DNA from 4 places in the Butyrivibrio sp. AE3003 genome. Region 1 is predicted to be linked to each of the others. Evidence: riboswitches for the same ligand, from Rfam matches in the RefSeq annotation. Region 1 holds a riboswitch; each other region holds the start of a gene.
What was found. A riboswitch is a leader RNA that binds a small molecule or an ion and turns the genes downstream of it on or off. The one in region 1 is predicted to bind cyclic di-GMP.
Positions count from the first base shown of each region.

Region 2: another riboswitch for cyclic di-GMP. It lies ahead of CD00_RS0102480 (hypothetical protein); the one in region 1 lies ahead of CD00_RS0113885 (hypothetical protein).
Region 3: another riboswitch for cyclic di-GMP. It lies ahead of CD00_RS0107255 (hypothetical protein); the one in region 1 lies ahead of CD00_RS0113885 (hypothetical protein).
Region 4: another riboswitch for cyclic di-GMP. It lies ahead of CD00_RS18935 (VanW family protein); the one in region 1 lies ahead of CD00_RS0113885 (hypothetical protein).

Region 1 covers NZ_JMLX01000001.1:2,889,110-2,893,445, reverse strand. Annotated here, with positions in the region: gene CD00_RS0113900 (DEAD/DEAH box helicase) at 1-530, opposite strand, end outside; gene CD00_RS0113890 (serine/threonine protein kinase) at 641-1,552, opposite strand; gene CD00_RS0113885 (hypothetical protein) at 1,545-2,849, opposite strand; cyclic di-GMP riboswitch class I at 2,973-3,056, opposite strand; gene CD00_RS0113880 (sensor histidine kinase) at 3,165-4,336, opposite strand, start outside.
Region 2 covers NZ_JMLX01000001.1:505,179-509,514, forward strand. Annotated here, with positions in the region: gene CD00_RS0102470 (SseB family protein) at 1-451, shown strand, start outside; gene CD00_RS0102475 (hypothetical protein) at 531-857, opposite strand; cyclic di-GMP riboswitch class I at 1,066-1,152, shown strand; gene CD00_RS0102480 (hypothetical protein) at 1,221-1,886, shown strand; gene CD00_RS0102485 (co-chaperone GroES) at 2,086-2,370, shown strand; gene groL (chaperonin GroEL) at 2,396-4,018, shown strand; gene CD00_RS16940 (peptidoglycan recognition protein family protein) at 4,320-4,336, opposite strand, start outside.
Region 3 covers NZ_JMLX01000001.1:1,516,659-1,520,994, forward strand. Annotated here, with positions in the region: gene CD00_RS17575 (putative bifunctional diguanylate cyclase/phosphodiesterase) at 1-316, opposite strand, end outside; gene surE (5'/3'-nucleotidase SurE) at 392-1,126, opposite strand; gene rsmH (16S rRNA (cytosine(1402)-N(4))-methyltransferase RsmH) at 1,145-2,200, opposite strand; gene CD00_RS0107255 (hypothetical protein) at 2,646-3,305, opposite strand; cyclic di-GMP riboswitch class I at 3,387-3,460, opposite strand; gene CD00_RS0107260 (hypothetical protein) at 3,665-4,066, opposite strand; gene CD00_RS0107265 (hypothetical protein) at 4,128-4,336, opposite strand, start outside.
Region 4 covers NZ_JMLX01000001.1:118,500-122,835, forward strand. Annotated here, with positions in the region: gene CD00_RS0100525 (hypothetical protein) at 1-979, shown strand, start outside; gene CD00_RS0100530 (hypothetical protein) at 983-1,789, shown strand; cyclic di-GMP riboswitch class I at 1,907-1,980, shown strand; gene CD00_RS18935 (VanW family protein) at 2,055-2,870, shown strand; gene CD00_RS0100540 (ABC transporter ATP-binding protein) at 3,045-4,336, shown strand, end outside.

The sequences.
Region 1 (4,336 bases):
AAATTCTTTATCGGTTGAATAATCTCTCTTGCGAATTTGTTATCAACCTTAAGTTCTTCACTTCTTTCGGTACTAAAAAAATACGCATCGATACCATCGCATAGCTCTGTCAAAACTTCCGGGGGCATTCCCCAATCCTCGGAAGTTTCTTCATTTAATGTATTCTTATAGCCATCCGCAACTATCGCTGTTCGACCTTCGGCAACAATCAAAAAAGTTCCATGATTATAGAGGTATTTCTTTTGAGCCTGAAACTCTCTTCCGGAAAAAATACTTGTAATAGAGAAATTATTATCATCCGAACGGATTGCATTAAATTTATAATTTGCAGTCATAAAGACATAGTAATTACGATCATCACGCACAATATGATTACATACTGTCACACAATCCGCGTTCACGATCTCATCAATTATTCCATCCCTATCCTCAGGTCTATCCGCAGCTACTCTACCTCCCATAAAGAAGCAAAGTTCTTCTTTTAAGGTAAAATAGTTAATAGGGCGAAGATTCAATATATTATTCTGCATAAGGATTCCTCATTAGTTCTACCTCATCCGGTACGTTAATGTGAAGAGGAAACGTTTTTAGTTTTTCTTCTGAAGCTCCCAGAATTTTAATATCAAATTCATCCATAATATCAGCTATTCTTTCTTTTGAATGTGGCTCTTTGATTTTCACGATATGAAATCCTGTCAAGTCCATGTCCTGATTTCCTTTCTCTGTTAAGCGCTTCGTAGAAGGCTCTTGAATCCATATATCTATCTTTGGGATTTAAGGATAATGCTTTGCTTATCACCTTAAAAAGTCCGGGATAAAAACCTCCTCCTATGCTTGATATGTCTTTAAATGTCAACCATGAACTACCCGATCTGTCGGGCAAAACATCAACTCCGTATTCAACCGGTTCTATCCCAAACAATTCCAATGCTATCTGACCAAGTGCATATACATCTGTTGCCTGATATACAAAGTTATTGTTTGCTCCCGAAATCTGCTCAGGTGCCATATATCTTGCAGTACCTGTGCCCTTATCCGCCAGAGCAAGTCCACTTATACCATAATCCAAAATGTAAACAGAATTTCTCTTGCTTACCACAATAATGTTTTCAGGCTTGAGATCCTTATGTACAAATCCCCTCAATCCGTGAATATATGAAACAGCCTTAGCAATGTCCATCAAAAGATTATATGCTTTGTCATACCACACTTTATCTTTTCTAAGGTTGTGCCTGCTCTCCAATATTGCTCTAAGACTCTTTCCTTCAACATGCTGCATCTCGATTATTATCTTTGACTCTTTATTATCTACGAAATAATTATAGATTTTAGGCGCAAAATCCGAATGCTGCTCAAGTGCTACTTGATTGCTGATTTCCTCAAGGATTATCCTCTTTTGTTCTTTATCCTCAAAACGCATAACCTTCAAGATAACTCTTCTATTAAGATCATTATCTATGGCTATATACACGCTTGTTCCGGCTTCCTCGTTTGTATGTACTGTCTGCTCGATTCGAAAGCTTTTTGCGTTTGCAAACTCAATCTTATTCATTATCCATTTCCTCTAAAAGAATCCTGTCAAATTCTCTCATGCCCGGTATCTGTGAAAGCGAGGCAGCTCTTACTATTCCTTCTATCTCATCAACAAAGTCGTCAGAGTAGTAATCATACAAAACAGAACAATCCACCGCACCGCCTTTTTCAATTGATGTATCAAGGCATGCTAACAAAACCATTACAAGTGAATATACATCCCCAGCTTCCCATTCTTTGTTATCGTGTTCTGATTCAAGAAGCATTCTCGGATGCGTATATACATTATTCTTTTGTCTCTGCGCAACCCACGCTCCGACTGTCTCCATGCTCTTTTCTTTATAATCAATTTTTGCTGTTTCAAAGCATCCAATCTTCGCTTCATATCCGTCTTCAAAAGAAGATACAAAAATACATGTGGGTCTTATATCCCTGTGATGAATATTTATTTTAGAAGAAGCCAGCCTGCTCAGTCCATTTGCAACCTGCTCTATGATATCCAGAAGTTCATACGGTTTAATTTCTTTTGCAATCTCATCGAGTGTCTTAGTATTTTCACGTATGTTATATACTAGATATTTAAGATTGCAATACGCGCTTGTTCTTAACTCTTCACCCGCAATAATATTGTTCGAGCCCCTCATATTCTTAAAGAACTGCTGAGCTTCCATATCCCTGTCACTAAATGCTGTTTTTTCATCAGTGTTTAAAAAGGGTCTTACATATACATATGTAGAAATATTATTGTTATTCTTTCTGGCAATATATTTGAAATTGCCCTCTATAGATTCGTAGGGCTTTTTCGGAATCTTTTTTATAACTTCATATTCCCCAAACGGAAGCATATCCGCTTCCATTGGTTTCATTCGCTTTTTATCAATTTTGAACAAGCTTGCAACAGACTTATAAAACAGCATTGTAAGCTTACAAGCCATTGTCACGTCTGCATGTTTACCCTTTATTTCATATTTTCTTATGCCGGATACTTCCTTTGAAATATGTACAATTTCATTTGCCTGATTCTTGAGCTGATAAAATGAATTTATATTACATTCACCATACCAAAGCCCTCTTATACCTTTACTTTTCCCCATTATTCCTGACAACGAATCCGGAAGATCCGTAAATCCCGCATCAAGACAAAGACCGGAAAACAAGACTTCAAGTGCCTGTCTGATATTTATAATGCATGAGTCCGGATCCATGCGCGCATTTGACTCAACTGCACAACATATACTGTGAAGCTCTTTCCACGCACCAAATTCCTGAGTCTTATTATTGGGCATTCTCACCTTGATCAAAAAATCAAAAAACATCAGCTTATTTCCTCCACCACGTACTGAAATTTTCCGGTAAAAAAGAAATAGCATTACAGGGGCCACCTATAATGCTCTATTTTTAAGGTACAAAAAAAAGCGATACTTCCGCATCGCTACCAAAAAAGCAACTGGCTACCTACCCTGTTCAACATAGGCCCTATAGCTTTGCGTCACTAGATCACTCTAGTTTTGCCACCGAAATACTATCACATAAATACACAATATGCAAGTAATTGTTCATAATTTTCTGATTGTTTTGAAATTTAACTACAATTTAATTTTCGTCAAAATATTAACGCACATCGGCAATTTTTAGACTTTTTGACGATGTGCGTTATTTATATATAAAACAATATTTACAGTGAAATTTTTCCCATCATCACATATCTCGAAAGTCCCCTCATAACTTTCAACAGCTGACTTAACTATACCCAATCCAAGTCCATGCAAAAATTCATCTTTATCACATGTATCATCTTTCTTTGTGTACGGATTTGAAACTTGTACAATCAGAGCATTCGCGCTATAGAACATAAAACAGCTTAATATCTTATCCCCTGAATCAAGGCTCTTCAAAGCATTGATTGAATTATCAAAAAGATTTCCAAATATTTTTATGCAATCATGATATGAGATTGGTAAACCGGCCGGGATATTTATATCTTTCTTGACTGTAATTCCGTTTTGTTCGGCTGCAGAAAATTTAATGTTCAGAACTGTATCAATAGCTTCATTCCCGGTGTTAACAAAACTATTTATAGCAGATTGTTCATCTATAAGTTCCTGTAAATGATTCTGCGCTTTGTCATACTTTTTTTCTTTCAAAAAGCCTGAAATCAACTGCATATTATTCTGCATGTCGTGCTTTATTGTTCTTATGAGTTTTTGGTTTTCAGACAACTCTTCATAATACGAACGCTGCCAATTGGTTATCTTTTCATACTCTTCGTTCTGTCTTCTAACCTCATAGGATGCACTGATCAAGTCATACAAATGAATGATCATAATATTCACATACAAGACAAGAACTGCTAATGGTACCAATAGGGGTATCCTTTCTTGATTTGAGCTAATACTCAGGCTTTCGCTTAGCATGGCAATGCACGTAAATGCAATGAAACTAATGATCGGAACCGATAAAAGCTTCAGCAGAACACGCATATCAACTTTTCTGTTTTTTATAGTTTGATACCTTGCCACTATTTCAACAACAATATAAAAGCATAAATGTGGAATAAATAGAACATATCCGGAATTTAAAGAACTACCCTCAATTAAATACATCAACGTTTGCGCAAATCCGGCAAAAACTATGAGTACAGTAGCATATGCAAATTTCACTTTCTTTTCGCCTTTGTATGCACATAAAAACAGGCAGCTCCAGAAAGAAAGCGAAACAAGATTGCAATATTTAAGGTCATATTTTATAAAAACAGAAAATAAAATGACGAACAGAACGCTCATCACCTTTTTTATCAGATCAT
Region 2 (4,336 bases), 2.4 Mb from region 1:
GAATCCGGATTTTTTCCGCTCGGTGGCAAAGTTCCAGGAAGAGCGCCTTTACAGTGCCGATTATGACGGGAAAAAAGAAATGCTTAAGAAGCTTGAAGAAGATATAGTCAAAACATTTCGAAGTGCTTCGTTTCTGGTGCCTGTCAAAGGGATGGACCAGATTGCCAAAAGAATTGATGCAAAGGGTTCGGTGAAAAAGGGGACAAAGATTTCCATTCCCTGCCTTTCCAAAGGAAGCGGAAAGAATGAAACTAACGCAACTCCGGTATTTACCGACTGGGATGAATTTAATAAGGTTTATTCCCAGGAAGAGTGGGGCGGCTGGATCTGGAAAGCATCGGATCTTATGGGCGCGCCTGAAGATATGATTGTTGTTAATTCGGGATCGCTTGGCTTTGAGATGTCCAAGGGCATGATCAGAAAAATGCTCGGACGAAAGAAACTTATGTAAATATTTTAGGTATATAAAACCTCCTGTCATTAGAAGTTGGCAGGAGGTATTATTATGAGCTTTTTTGATGTTTTGACATTCAATTTTGGGAATGCTTTGTATCCGGACTTTCATCTTCGGTATCATTCGTAAGAAGCGTGTTTTTCATATATGAATAGTTGATGAGCCTCTCGGCATACTGCTCCGCGATATTATATGCAAAAGATATCTTTCGGATATTTGAATCAATATCGTGCATTGTTATGTTGATCTTGGCTGCCATCATGCGTACGTAGCTTTTGTTGGCGGGATCAAGCTCCATTTTTTCGAACTTTGTCAGGAGTTCGTTGATCTCTTTTCTGCAGCTCTCAAGTTCTTTTTTATGCGATGTAAGTTCATCATTGATGAATATTATTTTAGTTTCCATAGCATTTTCCAATCTTAGAGACGAAGTTTCTCTACATTTTTGTAAAATATATGTTAATAAAATGATTATAAATAATTTTTTCGAATGATGCAAGAGTTTGTGCCATAAAAGTGGATTATAAGGCTGGAATATTTGCAAATAAAGGAGAATGCCTGACATGGAGTGGCTGAGATTGATAATATTTTACAGTTATGTTAAAATTAACATATATAAAACAGGGCAAACATATAGCAATGTATGGGCGCAAAGTCGTAAATCTTTTATATTTATATAAAGAGATGGTTTGACTGCAAAATAGCGGGTTGATCTGCTGTTTGTGCGGTCTTTTTTGTTAGTTGGGGTTTTTGAAAGGGAGTTGGTTGTATGAAAAAAAGAATTTTGACATGTTTAATGGCAACAGTGCTGATGTTCGCACTTTCCGGATGTGATGAGCTACCTGAAATAGAGGGACTGCCCGAAATCGAGGGATTACCGGATATAGAGGAAGTATCCGATATAGGTGAATTTGTTGAGTCTTTTATCAATGATGAAAAGGACATTGACATAGAAGGGTTATTTAGTGAAAGCAGCTCGGAAGAATCATCCGATGGAGCTTCGGGAGAAGAATCGGCTACGGAAGCAACTTCCGAGGAACCTGAGCTTCCTGCCGGTTCTTTTGAATACAACGGAAAAGTTGCTTCAATAAATGATGATATTGAAACGATACTGAGCGTTATCAGTACGGAAGATAATCAGACGGGCGATAATTCCGGAAATATCTATTATATTGATACCGATAGAATGATTCTTTTCACTGAAGAGGTCGATGGGGTTAAAAAGCCTGCACAGCTTACGGTTCATGATGAGAACTTAAAGACTTCCAAAGGCATTTCCGTCGGAAGTACGGAAGAAGAATTAAGAGCCGCTTACGGAGAGCCTTCAAGTGAAGCTGATGAGGGAAGCCATATCATGAATTATGATTTCAAGGACTGCGGAATCACGTTTGCAGTGGATGATAAGATTGTTGCGATTACGTATTTTAAGCCATAAAAAAGTATATGATGCAAAAGAGAGAAAAAAAGAGAATATGAAAGAAAAAACGCGAATATAATAAATATGGTATTATATTCGCGTTTGCACATATAAAGCGAAGTCACTAATATATGTTCTTAGAGGTTAGCACTCAACTTAAAAGAGTGCTAACAATTAAAAAGATTATTCAAACCATCATATAAAGGAGGCATTTGTAATGAAATTACAACCACTTGCAGACAGAGTTGTATTAAAGCAGCTTGAAGCAGAAGAGACAACAAAATCAGGAATCGTACTTCCCGGAGCAGAGAAGGAGAAGCCTCAGCAGGCAGAAGTTATCGCTGTCGGACCCGGTGGAGTAGTTGACGGTAAAGAAGTTACTATGCAGGTTAAGAAGGGTGACAATGTTATCTATTCAAAATATGCCGGAACAGAAGTAAAGCTTGATGATGTAACATATATTATTGTTAAGCAGAACGATATACTTGCTATCATTAAATAATCAAACACATTCGGAGGATAAATAAATGGCAAAGACAATTAAGTACGGCGCAGACGCCCGCACAGCTATGGTGGAAGGCGTTAATAAGCTTGCAGATACAGTCAGAGTTACAATCGGACCTAAGGGTAGAAACGTAGTTCTTGATAAATCATACGGTGCACCTACAATCACAAACGACGGTGTTACAATTGCAAAAGAGATCGAGCTTGAAGATGCTTATGAGAACATGGGCGCTCAGCTTGTAAAAGAAGTTGCTACAAAGACAAACGATGTAGCAGGTGACGGAACAACAACAGCTACAGTTCTTGCACAGGCAATGATCAATGAAGGTGTTAAGAATCTTGCTGCAGGTGCTAACCCCATCGTACTCAGAAAGGGTATGAAGAAGGCTACAGAGTGCGCTGTAGAAGCAATCGGAAAGATGGCTACAAAGGTTAAGGGCAAGGATCAGATCATGAGAGTTGCCGCTGTTTCATCTGGAGATGATGAAGTAGGACAGATGATCGCTGACGCTATGGAGAAGGTTTCAAACGACGGCGTTATCACAATCGAAGAGTCAAAGACAATGCAGACTGAGCTTGACCTTGTAGAAGGAATGCAGTTTGACAGAGGATATATCTCAGCTTACATGGCTACAGATATGGACAAGATGGAAGCAAATCTTGAAGATCCTTATGTTCTTATCACAGATAAGAAGATTTCAAACATTCAGGATATCCTCCCTCTTCTTGAGCAGATCGTTAAGACAGGATCTAAGCTCCTTATCATTGCCGAGGATGTAGACGGTGAGGCTCTTACAACACTTATCGTTAACAAGCTTCGCGGAACATTCAATGTAGTAGCGGTTAAGGCTCCCGGATACGGTGACAGAAGAAAAGCTATGCTTGAGGATATCGCAATCCTTACAGGTGGTAAGGTTATTTCTTCAGACCTTGGCCTTGAGCTTAAGGATACAACACTTGATGACCTCGGAAGAGCTAAGAGCATCAAGGTAGAAAAAGAGAAGACAACAATCGTTGACGGTCTTGGAGAGAAAGATGAGATCGCAGCAAGAGTTGCTCAGATCAAGAAGCAGATTGAAGATACAACATCTGATTTCGATAAAGAGAAACTTCAGGAGAGACTTGCTAAGCTTGCAGGCGGCGTAGCCGTTATCAGAGTAGGTGCTGCAACTGAGACTGAAATGAAAGAAGCTAAGTACAGAATGGAAGATGCTCTCAATGCTACAAGAGCGGCAGTAGAAGAAGGTATCATCTTCGGTGGTGGATCAGCTTATATCCATGCATCTAAGGAAGTTGAGAAACTTGCTGCAAGCCTTGAGGGAGATGAGAAGACAGGTGCAAATGTAGTTCTTAAGGCACTTGAGGCTCCTCTTTTCCACATCGCTAACAACGCAGGTCTTGACGGATCTGTTATAGTTAACAAGGTTAAAGAGAGCAAAGTCGGCGTAGGCTTCAATGCATACTCAGAAGAGTACGTAGACATGGTTAAGGACGGAATCATCGATCCTGCCAAGGTTACAAGAAGCGCTATCCAGAACGCTACATCCGTTGCATCAAGCTTCCTTACAACAGAAGCAGCCGTAGCAACAATCAAAGAACCCGCTCCCGCAATGCCCGCTGGGGGCCCCGGTATGGGGATGATGTAAGCGATAACGAGCAAAACTCGCCAAGCACATAATCAATCGCCACGTAGTGGTCAAAATAAAAAAGAGAACTGCCCTCAAGCTTGCTTGAAAGGGCAGTTCTCTTTTTTATTTTGAAAAGCTCCGAAGGAGCGTGATTGATTATGCGCTTGGCAGAGCTTTGCGACAACGGACGACAAGAGAAAAACACCACATCGTACTGATTATTTATAAGCAATGTACGATGTGGTGCTTTTTTCTTGTATGGGCGCTCGCACTATGCCATCATCGCATAACCGCTCGCAATTCCCCAACTCACTCTCTTTTAATAATAAATCTCTT
Region 3 (4,336 bases), 1.4 Mb from region 1:
TTCTAAATCTTACGCGATAAAGGCGCTCTTTTCCCGTAGAATTATAGATCCTGCACCAGGTCGTAGCATCCGCCTCTATACCAAGAGACCTTTTCCACGCTTCAAATGCCTCATACAAAAGATCCAGATCTTCCATGACATAAAACATGCTATAGGCTTTTCTGTTTGCATAGACGCATTTTCCGTTGTTATCGAGGAATATATACCCGTTATCATCTTGCTGAACACCATAAGAAATAAGTTTAAGAAGTTCTTCAGGATCTGATTCTTTATTATAAAAATATGCATTTTTACCAAAGATTTTTTCAGTATTCATATTTTAAATTTTATAATATTCTGATAATTTATTCCAGCAAAAAACAGAAACACCGATAATTAATTCTGATAAAGATTATATATTTCCAACGTTCATAACTGTTCCGACAGACACATAATTGTCAAGAACCGCTCTGTAGTCCGTGCCGTCTTCCGCTTCAGGCGTAAACACTCCGTCTACCATGTATCTTGCTCCGCCGTTCTCAAGCTTCTCAACTTCTTTGTACCCGTCCTTATAAACCATTCCACGCGACACTTCGCGGTCATAGAGAATGCCTTTACACTCTGATAGTGGACAGAACGGGAAGTTAACGTTATAAATCTTTCCGGGAACAAATTCTGTATCTATGAGTTTTTCTAAGATCTCGTAGAGATATTTGTCGGATACTTCGTGACATTCGCCTGCGCCTTCGGAAAAAGCGATTGCGGAAACACCCTGAAACTCAGCCTCAAAAGCCGATCCGCATGTAGCCGAATACTGAATATCCGAGGCAACATTGTACCCAAAGTTTATTCCGCAAAGTACCACCGTAGGCCCGCCGGGAACTATAGTTGTGCAACCGAGTCTTACGCAATCCCCCGGAGTTCCGCTACATGAGTATGCATGAACTTCATGTTCGCCATCAACAGGATATTCCACAGGGAATATATCTATCGCATGCCTAAGGGTTATACTGTGAGATGCCGCACTCCTCTCGCTTTCAGGAGCCACGATCCATACTTCCCCGAATTTTACCGCCTCTTTTACAAGTCTTAAAAGTCCCTCGGACTTTATTCCGTCATCATTGGTTATGAGAATCCTTCTAGTCATTCTGTCCTTTCTCCACTATCAGTTCTTTACAGCCCATCTCATCTTGGTGGATTTGCTTCTGGGATTTAACCTGCACTCCTCCGCAGATGGTCTTATCACATCTTCTGATATCTCGCTGTATATGCCGGCTTTTTTATGCTCTTTAAAAGACTTCTTAACAAGCCTGTCTTCTCCCGAATGAAACGTAAGTATCGCCACTCTTCCGCCCTCTTTCAGTATTGAAGGGAGCTTATCCAGAAAAGCATACAGCACTTCAAATTCGCTGTTTACATCTATTCTGAGCGCCTGAAAAACTCTGGCGCAACTCTTTTTTATCGTTACCGCTTTTTCCTCTTTAGGAACCTTCCAAAGCGCCGCTTCTATCGCCTCACGAAGCGCGGTTGTCGTATCCATGGGATTGCCTTTTTTCATTAGCGAAAAAACTTTTTCCGCAATCTCTTCCGCATAAGGTTCATCTGAGTTCTCTACAAGCATACCCACAAACTCTTCTTTGGTTATGTTGTGAAGGCGCTCAGCTGCCGATTCTCCGCTGTCCGGATTGAGCCTAAGATCAAGAGGCCCGTCAATCTTGTAAGAAAAGCCCCTTTCAGGGTTATCTATCTGCATGGAAGACACTCCAAGATCTGCCAGAACAAAATCAAACTTTCCGGCTTCATCACACACTTTATCTATATTCTCAAAGTTCATCTGCCTGAACTTGAATACATCCTCTCCATATCCTGCGTTTCTGAGCCTCTCTACAGTCTTCTTCGATTCTATCGGATCGATATCAAGTCCGTAGATACAGCCTTTCCCCTGCAGTTTTTCAAGCATCTTTGAAGTATGTCCGCCGTACCCAAGCGTACAATCAAGCCCCTGCTGTCCCGGCTCTATCTGCAAGAAATCCAAGATTTCTTTTACCATAATGGAAATATGCATCCCCGCAGGCGTCGAACCCTTGGATATTACATGCTCCACCACATCCTTGTACTTCTCCGGATTGTGCTCCTTGTACTTCTCTTCAAACTTCTTGGGATATTTTCCCGAATAACGAACTCTTCTCTTATGCAGCTTTTCTTCCACACTCTTCTCCATTCGCTGTGATTTTGGTGTATTTGCTTTGTTTTTTGGTGCATCCGCTTTTATTTAGGTATATCTTCTTAACTTTCGATAAATCCGCTTTTATTTCGGCGCATACACTGTGATTTTGCTACATCTTCTTTTGGCCGGCTCCGGCAGGTCAAAAAAACAATGTACTAAAGTGTAGTGTATCATATTTTTGCAGGATTTTTAGCCCGATCCGGTCGCAAAATCCTTTTTTTGACTAATAGAGCAAAAAACATATCGAATTAGTCACACTTTTCCCCGGATTTCCAAGGCCACAGTGACTAATACATTTGATAACATTTGTTATAGTCAAAATCTCCCCTTCATTTCCTCCTCTAGAACTCCAAAACTCCCTATTTTCAAGAAAAAATGTGACTAAGGAGCTCCGTAACGCTCGAATTAGTCACATTTCTTACAAAATCACACTACAATATCAGTAAACAGAATCAATATACAAATCGTCGATTTCTTGTCTTATCTCATTCTTATATTGTTCCGTAGCTATTTCCTGTTCAAGAAGATTGATTGCTTCTTTAAGATTGTCAGCACGCATATTGTCTAGATATTCCAATATCTTTGCTATGACAGTTTTATCGTTATATTTTTCGGGAATAAAGCCAAATATTCCAGGATATTTATCTATGCGTTCTTTGCGCATTTTATCAAGCTCAGAAATATTCATTTTTATTTCTTCAGTAATCTTCACAATTTTATTAATGGCTTTTCTCTTTACTATGATCGCCAAAAGTATACCGACTCCAACTCCGGCAAATAACAACCCTACGAAAAACTTTGCCAAATTTTGATCCGAATTCAGTTTAGCAAGAAACTCCGGGCTCGCGTAAAATACTAATTCCATGATTCCGCAATAAATTAATTCATAACCAAAGTATCCGATCAAAAACCATTTAATTGCTGCACCAACGCCTCCATGAGCTCTAATTTGGAGTTTTGTATTTTTATAGTCGTAATCACTTAATAAAAATTCTTCCTGATCATCAAGATCGCTAAATTCGTTCTCATTCAGCTTGTCATAAGCTTTTTTCAATGCATCTCGTAATTCTTCTTTGTTCATTTCATTGCCTTTTTTCATACCTCAATCAGTCTCCTCTTCGTTAGCCTTTGTTTTAATATAAAAAGCGCAAAAAAAAGCGATACCTACGCATCGCAATAAAACTGTAACTGGCTATCCTTTCGGACCCTATAGCTTTGCGTCATTAGATTTCTCTAATTTTGCCCTTAATTATTCAAGAATAAACGGGATGATACTTTACCCAGAAAAAAAGACTACAAACTTAGATAATACTATGTTTGTAGCCTTATTATTCAATCGGAGTGACGTGATTCGAACACGAATGGCAAATCGCTGAACTCCGCATGGAAAGGAGGTTTGACAGCACCGACTTGACCTTAGGTCAAACATTAGGTCAAACACTTCTTTATCCTTTTTTCTCAATCTTTCTTGAGCTCCTCATAATCCATATATTCCAGCGTAATACTACTTTTATCTATAGAAAATTCATCAGATATAGCCTCAATCAAAGAAGTTTTTATATCCTCAGGAACTTCAGTATTATATACAATAAATGCAGCTATATCGCTTAACTGCTCGCTGTTATCTTCTTGGTGCGCAAATACCCAAGTATGTTCTACATATTCATCTGTATAATCATCAATCATTTCTTTGATTGCCAACTCTTGACTATATCTTATCATGTCGGAATCTTGCATCTGTTGTTCATAATTTGCTTTTGCTCTCAAATAAGCGCTACTAATGATTGCTGTCAAAATAGTTCCAAAAGTTATTAAAACAGCTATTATTATCCGAATCTTTTTCTTGCTATTGATATTCATCTTCGCCCCCCTCCAAAAACAAACACAACGTTTTATCGCAACTTCAGATATTCCTATTCATTTAACCTTCCGATAAATTATTATGAGAATTTTCTCTATTCTTCTTCATTTCCAAATATTTCTTTTTAATATCTTCCGGAACATCTAGATCTAAATCAATAAAATTCTCCATTATATAATCTTCTAATTTCTGAAATTCATCATCACTTCGAGTATCTGTCCCCAAAACATATAATGCTATTCCAAGTTCTTTTGCACGTTGTTCTCTGC
Region 4 (4,336 bases), 2.8 Mb from region 1:
AAACGGTGCATATAATCTTGATGTTTTAAAAGATATATTAAATAATAGGATGGATGAGCTATCTGCACCTGAAGTTACGGCTTTCGAGGAGGTTCTTAAGGAACTACATCCAGAGGCACAGAAGAAGGTTATCGGACGTGCCGTTGCCGGAGATGCTGACATAAAAGGTCTTATTAAGGGGATTACTAAGTCTGTCGGAGCCGAAGGTAAATTTGGCGTTGATGTATATGATATTGCAACTTCAGATAATGATAAAGGTTCTAAAAGAGTAGCAGGGTTTAAGCTAGTGCAGGATGTTGAGACTACGTTCGCGACTTGGGCGAGCACACTAGTTTACAGTGGAGATATAAAAAAAGCAAATGGTATGCTTTTTTCGAGTGCTAAAAAGGGAAGTTTTCTTGAACTTATTTCTGAAAAAGGTGCTGAATTAAAAAACGTAAGCAGAGGAGAAGTTGCAAAAAGATCTTTAAAGTATGATGCAGAGTCATATTTATTCAAGAATGTAAAAAAAGCTGGGGCTGAAGCTATAGAAAATGCTGATGACTTAACTGGACAAGCATTAAAAAATGTAGGAAGAGAAGCAGAACGTGCTGCAAAACTAAAGAATTTTAAAGCAGGAGTAAAGTGGGCTGGAGCCATTGCGGATTTTGCATTTAATGTGGTTGATAATTTTGAAGAACAGGAACAGGCACGCATATCAGGTGTTGAGATGACAAATGGAAGAGTAGTGGCTGAGTCAGTAATTGAAACAGGAGTAGATGTAGTTTTATCAATTGGTGGAACTGCATTGGCAGGATTTATACTCGGGTCAGGTGCACCGGTCTTGGCAGTAGGAGCTGTTAGCGTAGGTGTGGTTTGGGCGGCAAATTCTCTCATGGAGATGGCAATCGGAAAAGATATAGCAGAACTTGCTTCTGATGCATTGTGTGATGCTCCAAAAGCAGTGGTAAGTTTTACATCAGAAGTATTTGGGGGTTAAGTTATGTATATAGTAACGATAGCAACAATAATAGCATTGGAACTTCTAATAGCTACATTTGCTTTTATACTTAGAGTTATTCCGTTAAAGAATTACCATAAAAATATTGCCAAAGTACAGATTGCCTTACTGGGAATAGCTTCTTTACTGGGAGCGTTTGTTTGTATATATATAATGACTACTTCTAATCCATCAATGTTTGATGAGAGCAGGTGGGATATAGAGCTTGCAGGAACATTCTTTTTTTTATATTTTATATTGTTTGCGGGATCTGTATATCGATATTTCTCAGAAAAAAATATAAGGAATAATAAAGAAAAGATTTTTGAACTAAAAGCCACAGAATACAAGATAATAAAATATACGGATTTAATGCTGGGAAATTATGCTTTTATGCCGAATGTAAAATCTTATTGCGAATTTGAAGGAGGCAGAATTTTATTTACACAAAATATGCCTGCAAAGGAAAAAGATTGTGCATTTACATGTATAAGAATAAAAAAAGGGATATATGAATGTGTTTCATATGAGCTTTTATCCGGCGAAAAAGAAGGTAACTCTTTCGAAATTATTAAAAGGATACTTTTTTTTGTTGCTGCGATCGAAGCATGCTTGTTTGTAATATATATATCTCAATTATCAATTGTTGATATAAATATTGTTGGTCGATTGGCTGGTGGGATAGGTTTGATTCTATTTGGAGCTGCTACACTTGGATTGCTAAGAGGGGCGAGGGGAATATTATCAATGTTATTGCGGTTGCTTTCATATGCTTTAATTTTGACAGGTATAATTAATCTTTTTATGTAAAGTGCGTTGAGTGAAATATAGCTGAAGTGAAATTGCAGAATGATAAATTTCATTATGGACTTTAATCGGACCTTACGGTATAATTACTCTGTTTTAATAAAAAAAGAACTATATATAGATAATTATTGGCAAAATTAGAGAAATCTAATGACGCAAAGCTATAGGGTCCGAAAGGACAGCCAGTTGCAATTGATCTGATAGCGATGCGTAAGTATCGCTATTTTTTATTTGGAAAAATCTAGAAAAAAGGAATTACGTGCAAGCAATGAGAAAGAAAAGTATTACTATGGCAATCGCAGTGCCGGTGCTGTGCGCAACAATCATCGGATATGGAGATAATTCATCATCACCTGAAGAAGTTTTTGTACATATGGAAGAAACATTTGCTCCGGGAGATCAGGAAGGAATTACCGAAACAGTTGAAGCTGGCGCAGAAGTGGTGAATCCTGTTGAAGATAATGCAGTTACAGAGGAAGTTGTAAGCGAAGCACCTGTTGCTGAAGCTCCGGCTCCGGCGCCTGAAAATATAGCTTGGGCAAGCATCGGTCATGAAGATATCATGCTGTATCCCGCTAATGAGGATGCAAATAACGTAAATGCGAGAGTCGCATGCGGATATATAAACGGATATATTGTAAAACCGGGAGAGACATTCTCATACGCAAGCACGATCGGAAGGGGAACACCACCTGAAAAAGGATATGTTATAGCACATGTTGTCGGAGGATATGATTACGGCGGAGGCGTATGTAAGATAAGCAGCGCTCTTTACCACGCAGCAATGAATGCCGGTTGCAAGATTGTTGAAAGACACAATCATTCAAAACCTGTTGACTACTATAAGCAGGGAGATGATGCAGCTATTGCATACAAAACCAGAAAAGACTTCAGGTTCAGGAATATATTTGACCATGATGTTATGATACAGGCAGCTTACGATGAAACCGGATATCATCTTGATATCCTTGCACCGCAGCCTGCAGGAATGCCTGTCGCACCTGCTCCTCAACCTGAAGGAACACCGGTTGTTCTTGCACCACAGCCTGAAGGAACACCGAATACTCCTGATCCTCAGCTTTAAAAAATTGATTTACGATTAAAAATAGAAAGCACCTCTTTCTTGGATGATGGTTCTAAACCAGATCCGGTGATGAAAGAAGGTGCTTTTTTAATCTTAAATAACTATAAAATCAATTGAACACAATTTTTTTTAGTTATATAATACTTGATTGAAGATTACAACAGGAGAGAGACTATGATAAAAACGTTAGGTAAAGAACTAAAAGAATATAAGCTCGTATCCGTTTTGACGCCGCTTTGTATGATCGGTGAAGTTGCGGCGGAGATGATCATCCCAAAGCTTATGGGAAAGATTGTCGACAACGGTATATACGGAGAGAACATGGCGTATATTTTCAGAGTGGGCATTATGATGCTTTTGATCGCTCTGTTTGGACTCGCTGCGGGACTTGGAGGAGCGTATTACGGATCGAAGGCGTCCACAGGTCTTGCAAAGAACCTCAGAAAGGCTATGTTCGATAATATTCAGACTTTTTCTTTTTCCAATATAGACAAATTCTCTACATCGGGCCTTGTAACAAGGCTTACAACCGATGTCACCAATATTCAGAATGCATATATGATGCTTCTCAGAATGGCAATGAGAGCGCCGGCGACTGTTATTGGCGCGATGATCATGTCATTTATGATCAACCCCAAGCTTGCTACGATCTATCTCGTGGCTGTAGGTGTTCTTGCCGCGTTCATGGCTATTATCATGAGTAAGGCGACTGTTTATTTCAAAGAAGTTTTTGAAAAATATGATGAACTCAATGAGAGTGTTCAGGAGAATGTTTCCGCGATCAGAGTGGTAAAGGCTTATGTTCGTGAGGACTATGAGAATGATAAGTTCAAAAAAGCTGCCGGAAACATTTACAACATGTTTGTAAGAGCTGAGATGAACGTTATTAAGATGGGACCTATGATGACGGCTACCGTTTATGTGTGCATCCTTCTGATAAGCTGGGTCGGCGCGCACATGATCGTTGCGGGAAGCCTTACAACAGGTGAACTCATGGGACTTTTGGCTTATTGCATGAATATCCTTATGAGTATGATGTTCCTTGCAATTATCTTTGTTATGCTCACTATGGCACAGGCAAGCGGAAAGCGTATCGCAGAAGTTTTGGAAGAGACACCCGATATCACAAATAAGCCAAACGCGATCACAGCAGTTCCCGATGGAAGCATCAGTTTTGAGCATGTAATTTTTGCATACAATACGACTTCGGAAGAGCCTGTTTTAAAAGACATCAATATTGATATCAAGTCAGGTGAAACAATCGGAATTATCGGTGGAACAGGATCTGCCAAGTCTTCTTTGGTTAACCTTATCAGCAGACTTTATGATGTAACTGAAGGTGCCGTTAAGGTAGGTGGAATCGATGTAAGAGATTATGATATGGAGACACTCAGGGATCAGGTTTCCGTGGTGCTTCAAAAGAATGTTCTTTTCTCCGGAACTATAATAGAAAACCTCAGATGGGG